Regions from separate parts of the Erwinia sp. 9145 genome, predicted to be linked through region 3. Evidence: predicted binding sites of a transcription regulator. Region 3 holds the regulator's gene; each other region holds the start of a gene.

What was found. Region 3 encodes CRP, which controls carbon source genes, mostly activating them, when cyclic AMP is high. Its sites were predicted from a motif close to ATGTGANNNNNNTCACAT; they were not measured.
Region 1: the regulator CRP is predicted to act here: its motif matches at 2,438-2,455, upstream of cytR (DNA-binding transcriptional regulator CytR).
Region 2: the regulator CRP is predicted to act here: its motif matches at 2,134-2,151, upstream of pth (aminoacyl-tRNA hydrolase).
Region 4: the regulator CRP is predicted to act here: its motif matches at 2,261-2,278, upstream of FA91_RS15020 (6-phosphofructokinase).

The regions. Positions count from the first base shown of each region.
Region 1 covers NZ_JQNE01000001.1:4,123,810-4,128,023, forward strand. The annotation lists gene hslV (ATP-dependent protease subunit HslV) at 1-133, opposite strand, end outside; gene ftsN (cell division protein FtsN) at 221-1,159, opposite strand; gene cytR (DNA-binding transcriptional regulator CytR) at 1,323-2,366, opposite strand; gene priA (primosomal protein N') at 2,563-4,214, opposite strand, start outside.
Region 2 covers NZ_JQNE01000001.1:1,624,851-1,629,064, forward strand. The annotation lists gene FA91_RS07975 (SulP family inorganic anion transporter) at 1-684, shown strand, start outside; gene FA91_RS07980 (EAL domain-containing protein) at 817-1,362, shown strand; gene pth (aminoacyl-tRNA hydrolase) at 1,371-1,955, opposite strand; gene ychH (stress-induced protein YchH) at 2,232-2,507, shown strand; gene prs (ribose-phosphate diphosphokinase) at 2,562-3,509, opposite strand; gene ispE (4-(cytidine 5'-diphospho)-2-C-methyl-D-erythritol kinase) at 3,641-4,214, opposite strand, start outside.
Region 3 covers NZ_JQNE01000001.1:3,562,835-3,567,048, reverse strand. The annotation lists gene FA91_RS16905 (aspartate aminotransferase family protein) at 1-250, shown strand, start outside; gene FA91_RS16900 (YccS/YhfK family putative transporter) at 233-2,311, opposite strand; gene crp (cAMP-activated global transcriptional regulator CRP) at 2,370-3,002, opposite strand; gene FA91_RS16890 (OsmC family protein) at 3,302-3,706, shown strand; gene FA91_RS16885 (phosphoribulokinase) at 3,733-4,214, opposite strand, start outside.
Region 4 covers NZ_JQNE01000001.1:3,167,135-3,171,348, forward strand. The annotation lists gene FA91_RS15010 (PTS sugar transporter subunit IIC) at 1-828, opposite strand, end outside; gene FA91_RS15015 (PTS sugar transporter subunit IIB) at 843-1,133, opposite strand; gene FA91_RS15020 (6-phosphofructokinase) at 1,143-2,123, opposite strand; gene FA91_RS15025 (alpha/beta hydrolase) at 2,665-3,663, opposite strand; gene FA91_RS15030 (EthD family reductase) at 3,682-3,996, opposite strand; gene FA91_RS15035 (alpha/beta hydrolase) at 4,029-4,214, opposite strand, start outside.

The sequences.
Region 1 (4,214 bases), 560 kb from region 3:
CAATAACCTTATCGTTATAGAGACGACGCACTTTTTTGACGTTGCCTTTCATTACGGTATTGCCAAGCGTCGCCTGGCCATCACCGCCAATGACCACCTGTCCGTTGCGTCGCACACTTACAATTGTTGTCACGGGCAAACCTCTCGTTGCATGAATAAAATAGCCTCGCCCGTAAGCGAGGCAGCAATGCAACAAGATATGGGGCAGGTTCGAAGGGTTTCAACCCCCGATGGAAAGAGGAATACAATTTGTATGGCCGGAGCCGCGCAGCTTCTTCAACGTGCTGTCTGCGCTGGCGCGTCCGTTGTACGGGCCAATCACCACGCGATTCCAGCCGCCGCCGCTGGTGATCCGGCTCTCAAACCCTTCAAAGGCCAACTGAGCGCGGATCGATTCGGCCTGATCGGTGCCTTTAAAGGAGCCGCATTGTACCATCCAGCGCTGCGCGTTTTCCTTTTCAACGTCCTTCGGCTTGCTTTCTGCTTTTGGCTGCGGCTCGGCGGCGGTTTGCGCAGGTGCCTGGCGAACCGGCTCGCGCGTCACAGGAGCGGCGGGGCGGGGCTGCGTTTTCGCTGGCTGCTGCGTCTGCACGGGCTGCTGCTGCTGTTGCATCCGCGACTGCTGCTGGAGCTGAGCTTGCTGTTGCTGCTGCATTCGCGACTGCTGCTGAAGCTGAGTTTGCTGCTGCTGACGCTGAAGCGTTTGCTGGCGTTGAGCAGGCGTCTGTTCATTCCACGGCACTTCATTCAACTGGGTAGGCTGCTGACGCATATCCGCCTGCATTTGCTCAAGCAACTGCCGTTGTTCGTCGGTAAGTTGTGTCTGCGAATGCACCTCGCCGCCCGCAGACGGTTCCGTTGGCGTAGGGACGGTGATCTGACGATTTTCAAGTTCTTTAATGTAGCGCCAGCGCTCTTCAGGCTTCGGCGGCAGGCCGTTGCCCACCGCTTTATGATCGGGAATGACCGGCGTTTCTTCTTTTTTATGATGTGCGATAAACCACAGGCCGCCAACGAAGGTGACGAGTACTGCGACGGCGAGAACCACCATAATTTTCGATACGCCTGAACCACCGCTACGCTTTTTACTGCGACTGTTGGTCTTCTTGCGACGCGTCCCTGTCGAACGCCCGCGGCCTACGTAATCTTTTTGTGCCACTATCGTTCCGCTAATAATCAATAAAAAAGGAGAGGGCGGGCAACATTGCCGCTGGAGTACCCAGCTTTTAGCCCGCCATGTTACTCAAGGGCCGGAACTTTGACCAGCGGGAATGGCGGTAAGAATCTCCTGATTCTTGAAATTTACCGCCAGAGGCACCGGTTTAACGCGCGTTTTCATCCCGTAGGGAAGGGGCCGTGCTGCCGCGAATTTTGAGCTCGAAATCCAGCAGCCTGGAGCCGCTGTTGACGATTTTTCCCTGAAGCTGCTCAAGCAGCAGGTTCATCGCTTCGCGGCCGATCTCAAAACGCGGCTGCGAAACGGTGGTGAGCTGCGGGTCACTGTAGCGGGAAAGCTCAATATCATCAAAGCCAACCAGCGAGATATCCTGCGGGATGCGCAGCCCCATGATCTTCGCTTCAGACATCGCGCCCAGCGCCATGATATCACTGTGGCAAAAGAGCGCATCGGGCGGTTCCGGCAGCGCCATCAGGTACTGCATGGCCCGGCTGCCCGCGTCAAAGGTGAAATCACCGCGTACAATATAGTGCGGGTCTACTGCGATACCGCTGCGTCTGAGTGCCTGAATATAGCCCTGAAGGCGATACTGGCAAAGCGGCATATCCTGCGGCCCGGCAATACAGGCAATGCGGCTGTGGCCCAGCCTCAGCAGGTGATTGACCGCCTCGAAGGCCGCGGTCAGATTGTCGATATGCACCGTGGGAAGATCCAGCTCTGGCGCAAATTCGTTCGCCATCACCATTGGCAGCAGCGCGCGCTGCTCTTCATTAGTACTGTCAAACGGCACCTGCGAACCCAGCAGCACCATACCGTCGATTTGACGCGTAAGCATCAGGTCGAGAAACGATCTCTCCTGCTGATTCTGATGCGCGCAGTCGCCCAACAGCACCAGGTAGCCAACGGCTGCGGCCACCGATTCCACGCCGCGGATCATTTCGCTGAAAAAGGGATCGCAGATATCAGGGACGATAACCAGAATGGTGCGTGATTCGCTGCGCTTGCTGTTGCGCGCCAGCGTATGAGGCGAGTAACCCACAGCGGTCACCGCGTCTTCAACTTTCTGACGCGTGGCGGCGGAGACTTTTTCAGGACTCATCAGGGCACGCGAAACGGTGGCTGTTGATACGCCCGCTTTTTCCGCCACGTCCTTCATGGTCGCGCCCGTTGCCTCTGGATGGTGCACCAACGTTGTATCCTCCTCTCTTCGCCGCGCGTAAACGATCGCTCTGATGAATGAAGCGCACTTACGCGTCCCTGTTTCGATCTCCATCACATTTTTATCAGATGTGGCGAGCCGTCGTTACTTAATTTGCATAAAAAATGTGACTTAAGCGACTATTTTCGAAGCGTCTCGCAGGGCGCGTTGCAAGACGCGACATTTTTCACCCTTCCGTTGGATCGACATCCAGCGTCCATTTCACCTTTCGCGCCTGCGGCAAGGTGCCGATCAGCGGAAGGGTGCTTTTTATCAGGCGCTGGAGCGTACCGCGCGAAGGATGCTGCAACAGCAACTGCCAGCGATAGCGTCCGCTGCGCTTGGGTTGCAGCGCGGGAACCGGCCCCATGACCCAGAACGCTTCATCTTTAAGCGGGCTGGCTTCCAGCAGGTTGCGTAGCTGCTGGAGAAACAGCGATGACTGCTGATTATCATGATCTTCCGAGCGAAAAAGCGCGTGATGCGTGAACGGCGGCAGCAGCACGGTTTTGCGTTCTTCCAGCGCCTGGCGGGCAAATGCGTCGTAGCCTTTATGCATCAGCGTTTGCAGCAGCGGATGTTCAGGGTGATGAGTCTGGAGCAGCACCTCGCCCTGTTTTCCGGCCCGCCCGGCGCGTCCGGCAACCTGCGTATACAGCTGGGCAAAACGCTCGGCGGAGCGAAAATCGGCGGAGAAGAGCGCGCCATCCACATCGAGCAGAGAAACCAGCGTTACATCGGGAAAATGATGCCCTTTTGCCAGCATCTGCGTGCCGACAAGTATTCGCGCACCGCCGCGATGGACAGCAGCAAGGTGTTGTTCAAGCGCGCCCTTACGGCTGGTGGTGTCGCGGTCAATACGCGAAAGCGGCACGTCGGGAAAGCGTTGCGTTAAATTGTGCTCCAGCTGCTCGGTGCCAAGCCCGACCGGCACCAGATGCGTTGATCCGCACTGCGGGCATTGGTGAGGCACAGGCCGCTGGCTGTCACAGTGATGGCAGCGAAGTTGATGGTGCTGCTGATGCAGCGTGTAATAGCGATCGCAGCGCTGGCATTCCGCAATCCAGCCGCACTCGTGACACAGCATGGCAGGCGAAAAGCCACGGCGGTTAAGAAACAGCAGCACCTGGTTATCCGCCTGAAGATGCTGACCGATTCTTTTAATCAACGCAGGCGAAAGACCGCCTTCCAGTCTTACGCCCTTTAAATCAATAAGGTGCTGCGTCGCCTGACGCGCATTACCCGCCCGTTTACTCAGATTGAGCTGGCGATATTTACCGGTTTGCACGTTGTGCAGGGTTTCCAGGGCCGGGGTTGCCGAGCCCAAAACGATGGGAATATCTTCCTGTCGCGCGCGAAACACCGCCAGATCCCGCGCCTGATAGCGCCAGCCTTCCTGCTGTTTGTAGGAGCTGTCATGCTCTTCATCAATAATGATCACGCCCAGGTGGGCAAAAGGTGTGAACAGTGCTGAACGTGTACCGATAATAATCGCCGTTTCACCGCTGCGGGCGCGCAGCCAGACCGCCAGCCTCTCGCTGTCGTTCAGCGCGGAGTGCAGTACGTCTACCGGCGCATTGAAACGCTCACGAAAACGCGCGATGGTCTGCGGCGTCAGGCCAATCTCCGGCACCAGCACCAGCGCCTGACGGCCGCTCTCCAGCACGTTTTCCAGCACGCTGAGATAGACCTCTGTTTTACCGGAACCGGTGATCCCCGCCAGCAGCCAGGCGGCAAAATGGTTGTCTTCACTACGGATCGCGCCCACGGCCGTGGCCTGCTCGGTGTTGAGACGAAGCCTTTCGCCAGTGACGCTGAACCGGCTGCGCCAGTCCTCAG
Region 2 (4,214 bases), 1.9 Mb from region 3:
TTTGGCAGCTTTGCCGGCTGTGCGATGATTGGACAATCGATCATCAATTTCACCTCCGGCGGGCGAGGACGCCTCTCCAACCTGGTGGGCGCACTACTGCTGATCCTGTTTGTCATCAGCCTGTCCGGATACATTGCGCTGCTGCCGGTTGCGGCGCTGGCCGGGATCATGTTTGTCGTCTGCATCAACACCTTTGAATGGAGTTCACTGCGCCGTTTAAAGCGGATGCCGCGCGCCGATGCGCTGATTATGATTGCGGTTACCGTGGTGACGATTTATACCGATCTGGCGATGGCGGTGATTTTTGGAGTAATTGTTTCCGCACTGGTCTTTGCCTGGCAGCATGCGCGCATCACCATCGTCGCGCAGAAAGAAGAGGCGAGCGTGAAATATTACCGGCTGGAAGGCCCGCTGTTTTTTGGCTCTGCGGCCAGTTTTAACGAACTTTTCCACCCGGAGCAGGATCCTGACAGCGTGGTCATCGATTTTGCGCGCACGCGCGTAATGGACTCCAGCGGCGTTGAGGCTATTGATAAACTCACCGCCCGTTATCTCGCGGCGGGCCGCAGCGTCAGGCTGCGCCATCTCAGCGAAGATTGCATCAGCCTGCTGAAACAGGCGGGGCCATTTTGCAGTCACGAACTGGACGATCCGGATTATAAAGTTGCTGCCGACGGTGGTTGAGCTATAAAGCTACGCGTGGCCCTGCCGATATAGATAAAAATCGTCGTATTGATGAGCGTGTCATAAAAAAGCGCGAAGATCTGTACGACGATTTTTAGCACTGGCAGGATGCTCACACTGTGGTTTGAAGGCATGAAACATAATTTTAATTGCACTCCCTTACATACCTTAAGCGGCAACGTTATTGCGCTTGATTTGACCAGCCGGAATCCGATACATCGCAATCCAGAGGCGCAGCTTCTGAGCCAACTGGAGATCCTTGCCAACTATGCAGATCCTTTCTGCCGCCAGGATTTGCTTTGCTGCCTGTCCATTGACTTTGGGATGGCGGCTGCCGTACTCGAATCGCCCCGAATACAGCTGGCGCTCAGTGAACTGCCGTTTGTCCGGCTTAAGCTGTCCGAAAACTTTCCTAACCTGCATGACGGCCTCGCAAATCCGCTGCTGCGGGCCCTTGCCGCGCAGATCAATACGCTATGGCTGGGAGATTTAGGCGCAGGCGGCGCAAACCTCCACGCGCTTCAATCAAAAATGTTTCAAGCGGTGAAGCTCGATCGCGATTTCTATTTGAAAAACGTGAATAAACCGACGTTCAGCGTGTTAATCGCCCATATTCATCGCTATACGCAATGCGTGATCGTCAATGGCGCAGAGAGCACTCTTCAGACAGAGCGTTAGTACAGGGATCAGGCTTTGTAAGCGTGCAGGCGATTCATCGCCTTCAGTTTATCTTCTTTCAGCCACAGTTCGGTGCAGCGAACGGCTTCGTCGATCGCGCTGTCGATCAGCGTCTGCTCGGCTGTCTGCGGCTTACCGAGTACAAAACCGGTGACCTTGTTGCGATCGCCCGGATGGCCGATGCCAATACGCAGGCGATGGAAATCAAGGCTGTTACCGAGTTTACTGATGATGTCTTTCAACCCGTTATGGCCGCCATGGCCGCCGCCCTGTTTAAACTTTGCCACGCCGGGCGGCAGATCCAGCTCGTCATGAGCCACCAGAATCTCTTCCGGCGCGATACGGTAAAACGTCGCCATAGCGGCAACCGCTTTGCCGCTCAGATTCATAAACGTGGTGGGCACCAGCAGCCGCACGTCAGCGCCGCTAAGGTTAAGGCGGGCAGTGTAGCCGTAGAATTTACTCTCTTCTTTCAGTGACTGGTTATGGCGCTCAGCCAGCAGATCCACATACCAGGCACCCGCGTTATGGCGCGTCGCGGCGTATTCAGCGCCGGGATTGGCCAGACCCACAATCAGTTTAATGCTGCTCACTCAGTTATTTCCTGCTCGGTGCGATAAAGAGAGGGACAGTTTACGTTGCGACGTCGAAGAACTCAAAAGGCGGGCGCAATAATACGACACATTGTGCAATAGTTCATCAGAGTGATATATCGCTTTCGATATAAATCAGGCTGTTAGGCGTAAAGTTTTGTCAGAGAATCCTTTCCAAATGTGATCGGTAGCGCACCACGAACATCATTCATTGCATAAACTTATAGCGTTGATGCATGGGATTGTGCATTTCAAAAGCTTCTGGAGGTGAATATGATGACACGTAAAAACGCGAATCTGGCCGGTAATGCGCTGATGATCCTCGGGCTGGTGATCATGGTTGGCAGCGTGGGTAGCGCGATTTTAAACCAGCTTCCCCAGCTTCAGATGCCGCAGCTGATGGTTAATGGCGCGGTATTTGGCATTTTCGTTGGCGCACTGCTGTGGCTGGTGGGAGCGCGTATCAGCGGGCGGGAGAAGGTGTGCGATCGTTACTACTGGTTGCGCCACTATGGCGACAAACGCTGTCGGCGCTCTCATGAGGGCCAGTGATAACCGGTGTTAACTGACTAAAATAAAGGGACGGCCAGGCCGTCCCTCAGTGTATCAGTGCTCAAACATAGCTGAAATAGACTCTTCGTTGCTGATGCGACGAATAGCTTCAGCCAGCATGCCCGACAGCGTCAGCGTGCGCACGTTGGGAAGCGCTTTGATCTCTTCCGGTAACGGAATGGTATCGCAGACAACCACTTCATCGATGACCGAATGACGCAGATTTTCCACAGCGTTACCTGAGAAAATCGGATGCGTTGCGTAAGCAAAAACGCGTTTGGCGCCGCGCTCTTTCAGCGCTTCTGCCGCTTTACACAGCGTACCGCCAGTATCGATCATATCGTCGACCAGCACGCAGTCGCGTCCGGCGACGTCACCAATAATGTGCATGACCTGCGAAACGTTAGCGCGAGGACGACGCTTATCAATAATCGCCATGTCGGTATCGTTAAGCAGCTTGGCGATAGCGCGAGCGCGAACCACGCCGCCGATATCTGGCGAAACCACAATCGGATTTTCAAGGCCGATCTGGAGCATATCTTCCAGCAAAATCGGGCTGCCGAAGACGTTATCTACCGGGACATCAAAGAAACCCTGAATCTGTTCAGCGTGCAGATCCACCGTCAGAACGCGGTCGACGCCGACGCTTGACAGAAAGTCTGCCACCACTTTAGCGGTAATCGGGACGCGCGCGGAGCGAACGCGGCGATCCTGACGGGCATAGCCAAAGTAGGGGATAACGGCGGTAATACGACCGGCGGAGGCGCGACGCAGGGCATCAACCATCACCACCAGTTCCATCAGGTTATCGTTGGTGGGAGCACAGGTGGACTGGATGATGAAAATATCGCCACCGCGTACATTTTCGTTAATTTGTACGCTTACTTCACCATCGCTGAACCGACCGACGGCGGCGTCGCCGAGGCTGGTGTAAAGGCGGTTGGCAATACGTTGTGCTAGTTCCGGTGTGGCGTTACCAGCAAAAAGCTTCATGTCAGGCACGAGAAGAACCTCAGGCTTTGCGTCCAGAGAATGAACATCATTGTTAGCGGCACTGGGCGATATACCGCAACAACGGTTTCATACGGGTGTAGTAATGAGCGACGTGCGGCGTCAGGATCGGGGCGACGACGTCACGCAAACTCTAAATGCTCTGATAAGCGACAGTACAGCGGCGAAACGTTAACGCCTCGCGCAACAAAGCCCTGCCACTTTTTCGGAGCCAGCTCAAACACCTGGCGGGCCGCGCACTCGGTGTCAAATTCAGCAAACACGCAAGCGCCCGTTCCGGTCAAGCGCGACGGCGCGTATTCTAGCAGCCAGGAAACGAGCTCTTCAACCTCGCGAAAACGTTTTCTTACCACTGGCTCACAATCATTACGGTATTCGGCCTGAAGAAGCTGGCTGAGTTCCCGTACTGGCGTATCGCGGATCAGACCGGGATCATTAAACACTATTGGCGTGGAAACTGATACGCCAGGATGCATCACCAGATACCATTTTTCCTGCGGCTCCGCGGGGGTGAGATCTTCGCCAATACCCTGGGCGAAGGCGGCATGACCACGAACGAATACCGGCACGTCGGCGCCCAGCGTCAGCGCCATGGCCGCCAGCTCGTCCGTGCTGAAACCTGTCTGCCACAGCGCATTCATCGCCACCAGCACCGTTGCGGCATCCGACGAGCCGCCGCCCAGCCCGCCGCCCATC
Region 3 (4,214 bases):
CGATCTGTTCAGTGAGATCCGTGGCAAAGGGCTGCTGATTGGCGCGGCGCTTAAACCACAGCATGCCGGAAAAGCGCGCGATATTCTCAATGCCGCCGCCGCCGAAGGCGTGATGATCCTGAATGCCGGCACCGACGTGCTGCGCTTTGCTCCTTCGCTGGTGATCGAACCGGCGGACATTGAAGAAGGCATGGCGCGCTTTGCCAGAGCGCTCGACAACGTACCTGGCTTATCAGGCGCCTTTTCGTAACCGCCGTGACAACCAGCCTCCGTGGTGAGGCCGGTTGGACCACGCCAGCGACGAAATGGTGTGCATCACGCTCAGGTGATCCAGCACGCGCCTGACGTGCCGCTCCAGAATGGTCACCGGGCCGCGGTTAAAATCCTCCGGCGCCTCCAGAATGCTGCTGGCGGAGCTGGGGCCGTCGTATTCCAGCCGCTGCTGGCAGCGCTGAAGGGCGATTTCACAACTCTGAAGATAGCGTTCCGCCAGCGATGCGGTGAGCATGGTATGCTCCCGCGCCAGAATCGTCATGGCGTTGATGTGCTCAACAATAAACTGGCTGTGCGTCACCCACAGCTTCATATCGGACAGATAGCGCGTATTAAACCCCGGCTCCTGCATTGACTGGTTCAGCGAATTGAACAACGCGTTATGCGCCTGATTGACCCGCATACGTTGCCAGGCCAGCTTTGTCGCATCCTCTTCGTTGCCCAGCAGCATTTGCAGCGCGTCCTGAAACGCTTCCAGCGCATCGTGCGCGTTTTGCCTCAGCAGACCGCTCTGCCACTGCGGCCAGAGCCAAATCATGCCGCCAAAAGCAATCAGACAGCCCATTATCGTATCAAGCAGGCGCGGCAGCAGGAAGTCCGCGCCGTTCAGGGACAGCAACTGAAGCGACCAGACGGCGGTGACGGTAAAGCCAATCATCGCCACGCCGTAAAATTTACGGATCACCAGATAGCCGGCCAGGGTAATGGTCAGCATTCCCAACAGAATCAGCGACTCCGGCGCATGCAGACGCAGCGTAATGGCGGCGATGACCAGCCCGGCCAGCGTGCCGAGCGCACGGTGCTGGATGCGCACGCGCGTGGCGCTGTAGCCGTTCTGGCTGACAAACATCACCGTCATCAAAATCCAGTAAGGTTTAGGAAGATCGAAGAACAGGGCCAGAGAACTGGCAAAAGCCAGCATGACCGCGAAACGTGCGGCGGTGCGCAGCGCGGCGGATTTCAGCGAAAGGTAGCTTTTGATCGCCGGCAGCAGCGGCAACCGGCGCTGGCGATCCGCCATCAGGTCGCGTTGATAGAGCGGGCGCTGAGTGCGGAGCACGCGCGCGATGCGGCTGAAGTGCCAGGCGCAAAAATTGCTCACCGGATTGTCCGGGTGCTGGCGTGAGATCTTCTCCAGCGCCTGCAACTGCTTATCCATTGAAAAACGCTCCGGCAGCCGGTGATAAAGAATATCGTCGGCCAGCTGGCGAAGACGCGCGGCGATGGTCTGCGCGTTCCAACGGATCACCGCTTCAGCATGGCTTTGCCCGACCAGTTTCTGCACTTCTTCAGGCTGATGCAGGCTGACCGAAATATGCTCCTGCAAATCCATCGCCACCTGAAAGGCGCGGGTGAGGCGCTTATGGTGATTATCGCGACTGGCGGCCAGCATATGCATTTGCTGATAACAGATGCTGATGAGATCGACCGCCTTTTGTTGCCGCGCCAGCAGCGGCGGCAGCGCATCATCAGGATCGGTTAGTCTGGTCAATAGCGTATATTTCGCCTCGCAATAGGCAGCCAGTTCACGATAAAGCAGGCTGAGCGTTTCGCGCATCGGCTGCTCTTTCCACAGCCAGAACCAGAACCAGTTGAAGACGCCGTACCAGATGGTGCCAAGCACGTAGAGCAGCGGCGGCTGCCACATCGGCATGCGACCGCTGAGGCTGAGGGTAAAGATGGCGGCAATCAGCGAACCGGGCAGCAGCCTGCCGTGCAGCGGGCTGATCTCGCCGGTGACGCCCAGCAGCAGCGCCATCACCAGCAGGATCGCCGGGAGCGGCACCGCCTGCGCGCCGAGGTATTGGATCAGAAAGCTGCTGAAGGCAAACAGGCAACCGCCAATGATCAGGCGTTTGAAGAAGCGCTTATGCGGCGTGTCAAGCCCGGCGATGTTGCAGCAGGCCGGTACGAGGGAGAAGAGCAGCCCGTATTGCAGGCTACCGGCCAGCCATCCTGTTGCCACGGGCAAACAGAGCACCAGCGTCTGACGCAGTGCGTAGTTCACTTCAGGATGGTAAATCAGTCTGCGCCACATTTCGCTGTACCCAATAAAAAGGCGCGGCATGGATGCCGCGCCAGAGTAGCAAAGCCGGTTAGCGCGTGCCGTAAACGACGATAGTTTTTCCGTGTGCGGAGATCAGATTCTGATCTTCCAGCATCTTGAGAATGCGGCCAACGGTTTCGCGGGAGCAGCCAACGATCTGACCAATCTCCTGACGGGTGATTTTGATTTGCATGCCGTCCGGGTGAGTCATCGCGTCCGGCTGCTTCGCCAGGTTGAGCAGCGTTTGGGCAATGCGGCCCGTCACGTCAAGAAACGCTAAATTACCCACTTTCTCGGAGGTGACCTGAAGACGACGCGCCATTTGGGAAGAGAGACGCATCAGGATGTCAGGATTCACCTGAATAAGCTGACGGAATTTCTTATAGGAAATTTCAGCCACTTCACACGCGGTCTTCGCACGAACCCATGCGCTACGCTCCTGGCCCTCTTCAAACAGGCCAAGCTCTCCAATAAAATCGCCCTGATTGAGGTAAGAGAGGATCATCTCTTTGCCTTCTTCATCCTTGATCAGCACGGCGACCGCACCTTTGACGATGTAGTAAAGCGTTTCTGCTTTTTCACCCTGGTGAATCAGCGTGCTTTTTGATGGATATTTATGAATATGGCAATGTGACAGGAACCATTCAAGAGTCGGGTCTGTTTGCGGTTTGCCGAGAACCATTCGCTGTTATCCTCTGTTGTCATCATACCTGAATGCAGGCGCTGATTTGTCTGCCAGGCGTTGAAATAGTAAAGCGTTTCCCATCGGGATATTTGTCCAGGCCCGCAGGGTTCATTATATCGTCCCGTTTCGTCACGCTTGTAGAGTACTGACGAGAGTGTTTCAGCTTTGTTTTTAACACAGCTTTAAACGAGTGTCTTCTGTTGTCTCGCTTCAGCATAGCGGGAAACAGGACGCATTGCCGTTTTTGTTATCAGCGCGTAATCTGATGTGAATTGAATGAATTAAAGGAGTCGGTTATGCAAGCGCGCGTCAAATGGGTGGAAGGTCTGACTTTTTTGGGAGAATCCTCATCCGGGCATCAGCTGTTAATGGACGGAAACGCAGGCGATAAAGCGCCAGGCCCGATGGAAATGGTGTTGATGGCCGCGGGCGGTTGCAGCGCGATCGACGTGGTTTCCATTCTGCAAAAAGGCCGGCACGACGTCGTTGATTGCGAAGTCAAACTCACCTCAACGCGGCGCGAAGAGGCACCGCGACTGTTTACCCATATCAACCTGCACTTTATCGTTAGCGGTAACGCGTTGAGTGATAAAGCCGTTGCTCGCGCCGTTGAACTTTCCGCCGAAAAATATTGTTCCGTGGCGCTGATGTTGGGGAAAGGCGTTGAAATTACCCACAGTTTTGAAGTGAATACGCTATAAACCTTAATGCTCCGGTTAACGGGGCTTTATTCAATTTTTTTTCCTTCAATAAGGCGTTTGACCAGCGGCCCCATAATCAGCTCCATCGCCAGCCCCATTTTTCCGCCCGGCACCACCAGCGTATTAATATGCGAGATGAATGATCCCTGAAGCATCGACAATAAATAAGGGAAGTCGATATCGTCCAGCGCCTGAAAATGGATCACCACAAAGCTTTCATCCAGCGAAGGAATACCGCGCGCGGCAAAGGGATTAGACGTATCTACCGTCGGTACGCGCTGGAAGTTAATATGGGTGCGCGAAAACTGCGGCGTAATAAAGTTGATGTAATCTTCCATTGAACGCACCACCGAATCCATCACCGCTTCGCGTGAATGACCGCGCTCGCCGGTATCGCGCACCAGTTTCTGAATCCACTCCAGATTGACAATCGGTACCACGCCCACCAGCAGATCGACATTTTGCGCCACGTTATGCTGCGATGTCACCACGCCGCCGTGAAGTCCTT
Region 4 (4,214 bases), 400 kb from region 3:
GCTATAGAGAACAAACACGCCCGCCACGAACTGCATCGACTGCATAAATGAATACATGATGTAGTTCGTTTCGCCAGAGAACTGACCAATATATTCAGGGCCGGCAAATATGGCGGGGATGATATACATCGGCACCATAATTACCGCCATCGACAGATAGGTATCCTGTAAAAATTTAAAGTTATCGGGCAGCTCTAAATCTTCGGTTGAGCGCGAGTTTTTGCCAATCACGCGCGCAACGGCGGCCTGAACCAGATAGCCAATGGTACAGAAATGGCCCAGCGCGACGTCGTCCGAACCGGTAATTTTGCGCACAACCGGCTGGGCGATAGCGGGCATCAGTACGGCCATGACACCGCCAAAAATACCGCCGGTCAGGATCAGCGTGGCGCCGGTCAGTCCCGCTTTATAACCTATAACGGTGCCGATCGTTGCCATCCACAACAGCGCCTGACCGGTCAGGAAGATGTATTTGAATGGCGTGATGCGCGCGATGATAATGTTGACCGCAAAAATGACTAACAGAGTGAGCGCAACTTCTGAACCCAGCTCCCGGTTAGCCACACCGGCAATGGCTGCGACATCGGTAATGTATCCCTGCATACCAAAACCGTGGGTAAAAATATCATTGAGGAAGGTCAACGCGGCGACAATGATATTGATACCTGCCATCATGATCAGGAAACCCAGCAGGGTCTTAAACGTCCCTTCTATTGTTTTCCCGACAGATTTTTTTTGCAGGATCAATCCAAGCATCGCGATCAATGCAATTAATATGGATGCCTGGCCTAAAAAATCCTTAACAATAAAATGAATAATAGCGTCCACTTAACACCTCATTATCAGTTTGAATTCATATAAGCGAGGATTTTTTCTTCAATTTCTTTTTTGTCAGTTAACTTATTTAGAATGATTACCTTTCTCTTATTTTCCTCAGTGGCGTCAGATGTCAAAATATCTGCAAACATCTTTTGCGTAAGAATAATGTCATATTTGTAGGATGATGCTTCCGATACCGTGGTGTGATCGATATCGGCATCAATGCCTAAATTTTGCAAAACGGATTTTGCGCTCATTTCAATAGCAAAGCTTGAGCCGAGGCCGCAGCCACATACGCAGAGTACTTTAAGCATATTATTACCTCAGATAAGGTTGTTTAATTTAGCCAGTTTGTAGAGGTTACTATCTTCATCAACTAAACGTTTGTCAGAGTTTTCAAGATCGAGTGGTATTGCTTTATTATTGTTGTTAATGACAATTATTTTATTGGTCAGTCCGCTATGAATACACCTGACCACTTCTTCAGCCAGTATCGCGCCCTGAATAATCTCCTCTCCGGTTGGTGTGCCATTTCTTAATCCGTATCCCAGGATGGTTTTTCTGATCCTGATACCGATTTTATGTTCCAGTTTTCCAATCATGGTATCAATCGCGCCCTGGAAGCCCGGCGTATATTCTTTGGTGTAACCTTCAGAACATAAAATAATGACGCTGTTTTGCACTTCAATTTTGTCAGTGATTTTTTTCGCCAGCGCATCAATATCCCATGGCGATTCCGGAATAAGCGCAATATCGGCATTGCTTTTTAACGCAGCCTGTAGTGTCAGTTCACCGCAGTAGCCGCCAAGCAGTTCAATCATAAATACGCGGCCCGGCAGGCCCCGTCCGGTATTACGTAATTTCCCGACTTCGCCTATTACCTGTTCACAGGCGGTTGAAAACCCGATGGTATAATCGTTCCCGGTGATATCATTATCGATGGTCATGCCTACGCCATAGCAATTCACACCATAGCTGCTGAGTGTTTTTAAAAACTGAAATGAACCATCGCCGCCGCCCATAATCAGGCAATCAATTTTCTTTTGCCGGATATTTTTTATGATCCTGTCATAATCCGACTTTTTACATTTGTCTTCTTTTCTGCCTGAAGAGAGTAAAGGCACCGACGAGATTGAATAGTCGACCAGATCGCGGCGCGAGATCTCTTTCGCTCGGTTATCAATCAAACCATTAATGCCGCCATCAAAAACGATAATGTCCGATTCAATCATCCTGTTAATCTGGAACAGAAAGTTATTCATACCGCTGACGTCGCCTCCGCTTATTACCAGTCCAATTTTCATCGACGACCTCAGCTAAATTATTCGTGAATATGGAATTTAGAGTAATGATGGCAGGATTAATTTTTTTGAACCGCGTCACAAAAACGCAACGAATTAACTTTAGAGCCTCTCTTGACAGGGCTTTTATGAGCTTATTTTTGTGATCTGAATCACTTATTTTTTTCAGGCGACGAATACTATTTTTACTTAATATTTTGTTTTAATTGAATTTTCAGGCGGCAGGCTAATTTTGTGGTTTTCTTGTTAACAGGGCGAATTAACCGATAACGATTTTGTGACTGCTTTCACAATAATTGCGGCACCCACCTGAGCGTTATATCAACGTCAGGCGGGTGTTCTTTTAAGCCTTATTTACGGTGGGGATTTTTAAGATGAAAGATAAGCCTGTCAGGCGCTATCGCCGTTGAAAACGCTGAAGCCATGTTTCTGACCCTGACGCAGGTTAACGTGCAGAAACGGGTTGAGAAACAGAGTAGAAAGCGTTTAAACAACCGCTGCCTGACGTCTCTTCCCTGCCGTGCCAAACCGTGCGGCCCGGTTTTCAAACACTATTTTGCAGCCATTGCAGAACCGGCAGCAGCGCCTCATCAGAGTTCTTTTCGTAGATCAATCCATGTCCGTTGCCATACACACCCCGATCCGCCAGATGCAGTAGCTCTGCCGATGCCCCTGCCGCGTTCAGAAAAGACGCAGTCGGCGGGCTGGCAGCTGCAAACGCCGACGCTTCTGCGGTAACAATCAGAATCGGCAAACCGGTTAAAGACGGTAATCTTAAGCTGCCCGGCTGCGCATCACGCACGGCCTCGGCGCTGACAGCCGGCGGATCGAAGCGCATCGGCGCTGCCGTTATGCCCCACGCCAGTAACCCAATATTGGGGATTTCCGCAAAGGGTGGCCCCATCGGCTCGATAGCGACAATGGCCTTTACCTGTTCTGGCCGACGATCCGCTATCAGCCAGCCGTCCGGGCCCGATGCAGAATGCGTCACAAGAATGGCAGGCCCAATGCGATCCAGTAGAACCGCCACGCGATCTGCATCCAGGGTCTGTGAAAGCGCCAGATCTTTGGGTAAGGGGCCATAGCCGGCAATAAATTCGTCCATGGCGTCAGGATCGTCCGGGGAAAAAGGCCATTGGGTATGACGTTCATCGCTCTGCGGAAAATAGATATGCTGTCCGCCCTCATACGAAAATGGCGGCCCCATTTCGCCAAGCGTCTCTACGTGGAAGGGCGAGCGGCCGTGTCCGGGTCGGTCGATGACCAACACCGCATACCCCTTCTCTACAAACCGCTGTGCCCAGCCAGGCCTGCCATCCGGCGTGTCAAACCACTCCGTACCCTGAAACCCGCCGCCATGCATCAGCACAACGGGATACGGCATGCTCACTACCTCTGGCGCTTCCCATTCCACATACATCGGGCCGCGTTGATACGTCAGGCCGTTCTGTGCAATTCGTTCACCGGGGATCCAGAAATGCCCGCGCCGAATCGTGCGTGGCACTGCTTCAGTCCAGGGCGCGTAATGTTGATGTTTTTGCATTTTTTTCCTTTGTGAACGTCAACCCTGAAGGGCGCGAGCCCGTACGGGCGAGATATCGGTAAATCGTGAAACGTCTGCCATAACTTCAGTCGATTCCGGAGAGGCAAAAGCTGTTTCCGCTGCTTTCTCATCCCGGAAGATGCATTCACAGAGGGCGATGGTTCCGGCCTGCTCCGCTGCCGGAAAAAATGCGGCTGCACTGAGAAGCCCGTACTGACGCCACGCTTTCATCACCAGCGGAAGATGTCCATTTACGTAATATTCCCTGTCAAAACGGTTCTGAGAATCACCCTGGTAGGTGACATAGATGGTTACCGGTGCATTCATATTCATCTTTTTTCTCCTGCCATGTCGGCCAGCGCAACTTATTGCGCATTGAGGAATGACATAACCGCATTGTTAAGCTGCGCGGGGCACTCTTCCGGTAGCCAGTGGCCGCACCCTGTAAGAACTTTACCTGTCACGTTGGTTGCAAAGTGACCGATCTGTTCGATTTGATACGTTCCCATTCCGCCGTGGCCGCCTCCGCCAATCGCCAGCACCGGCAACGA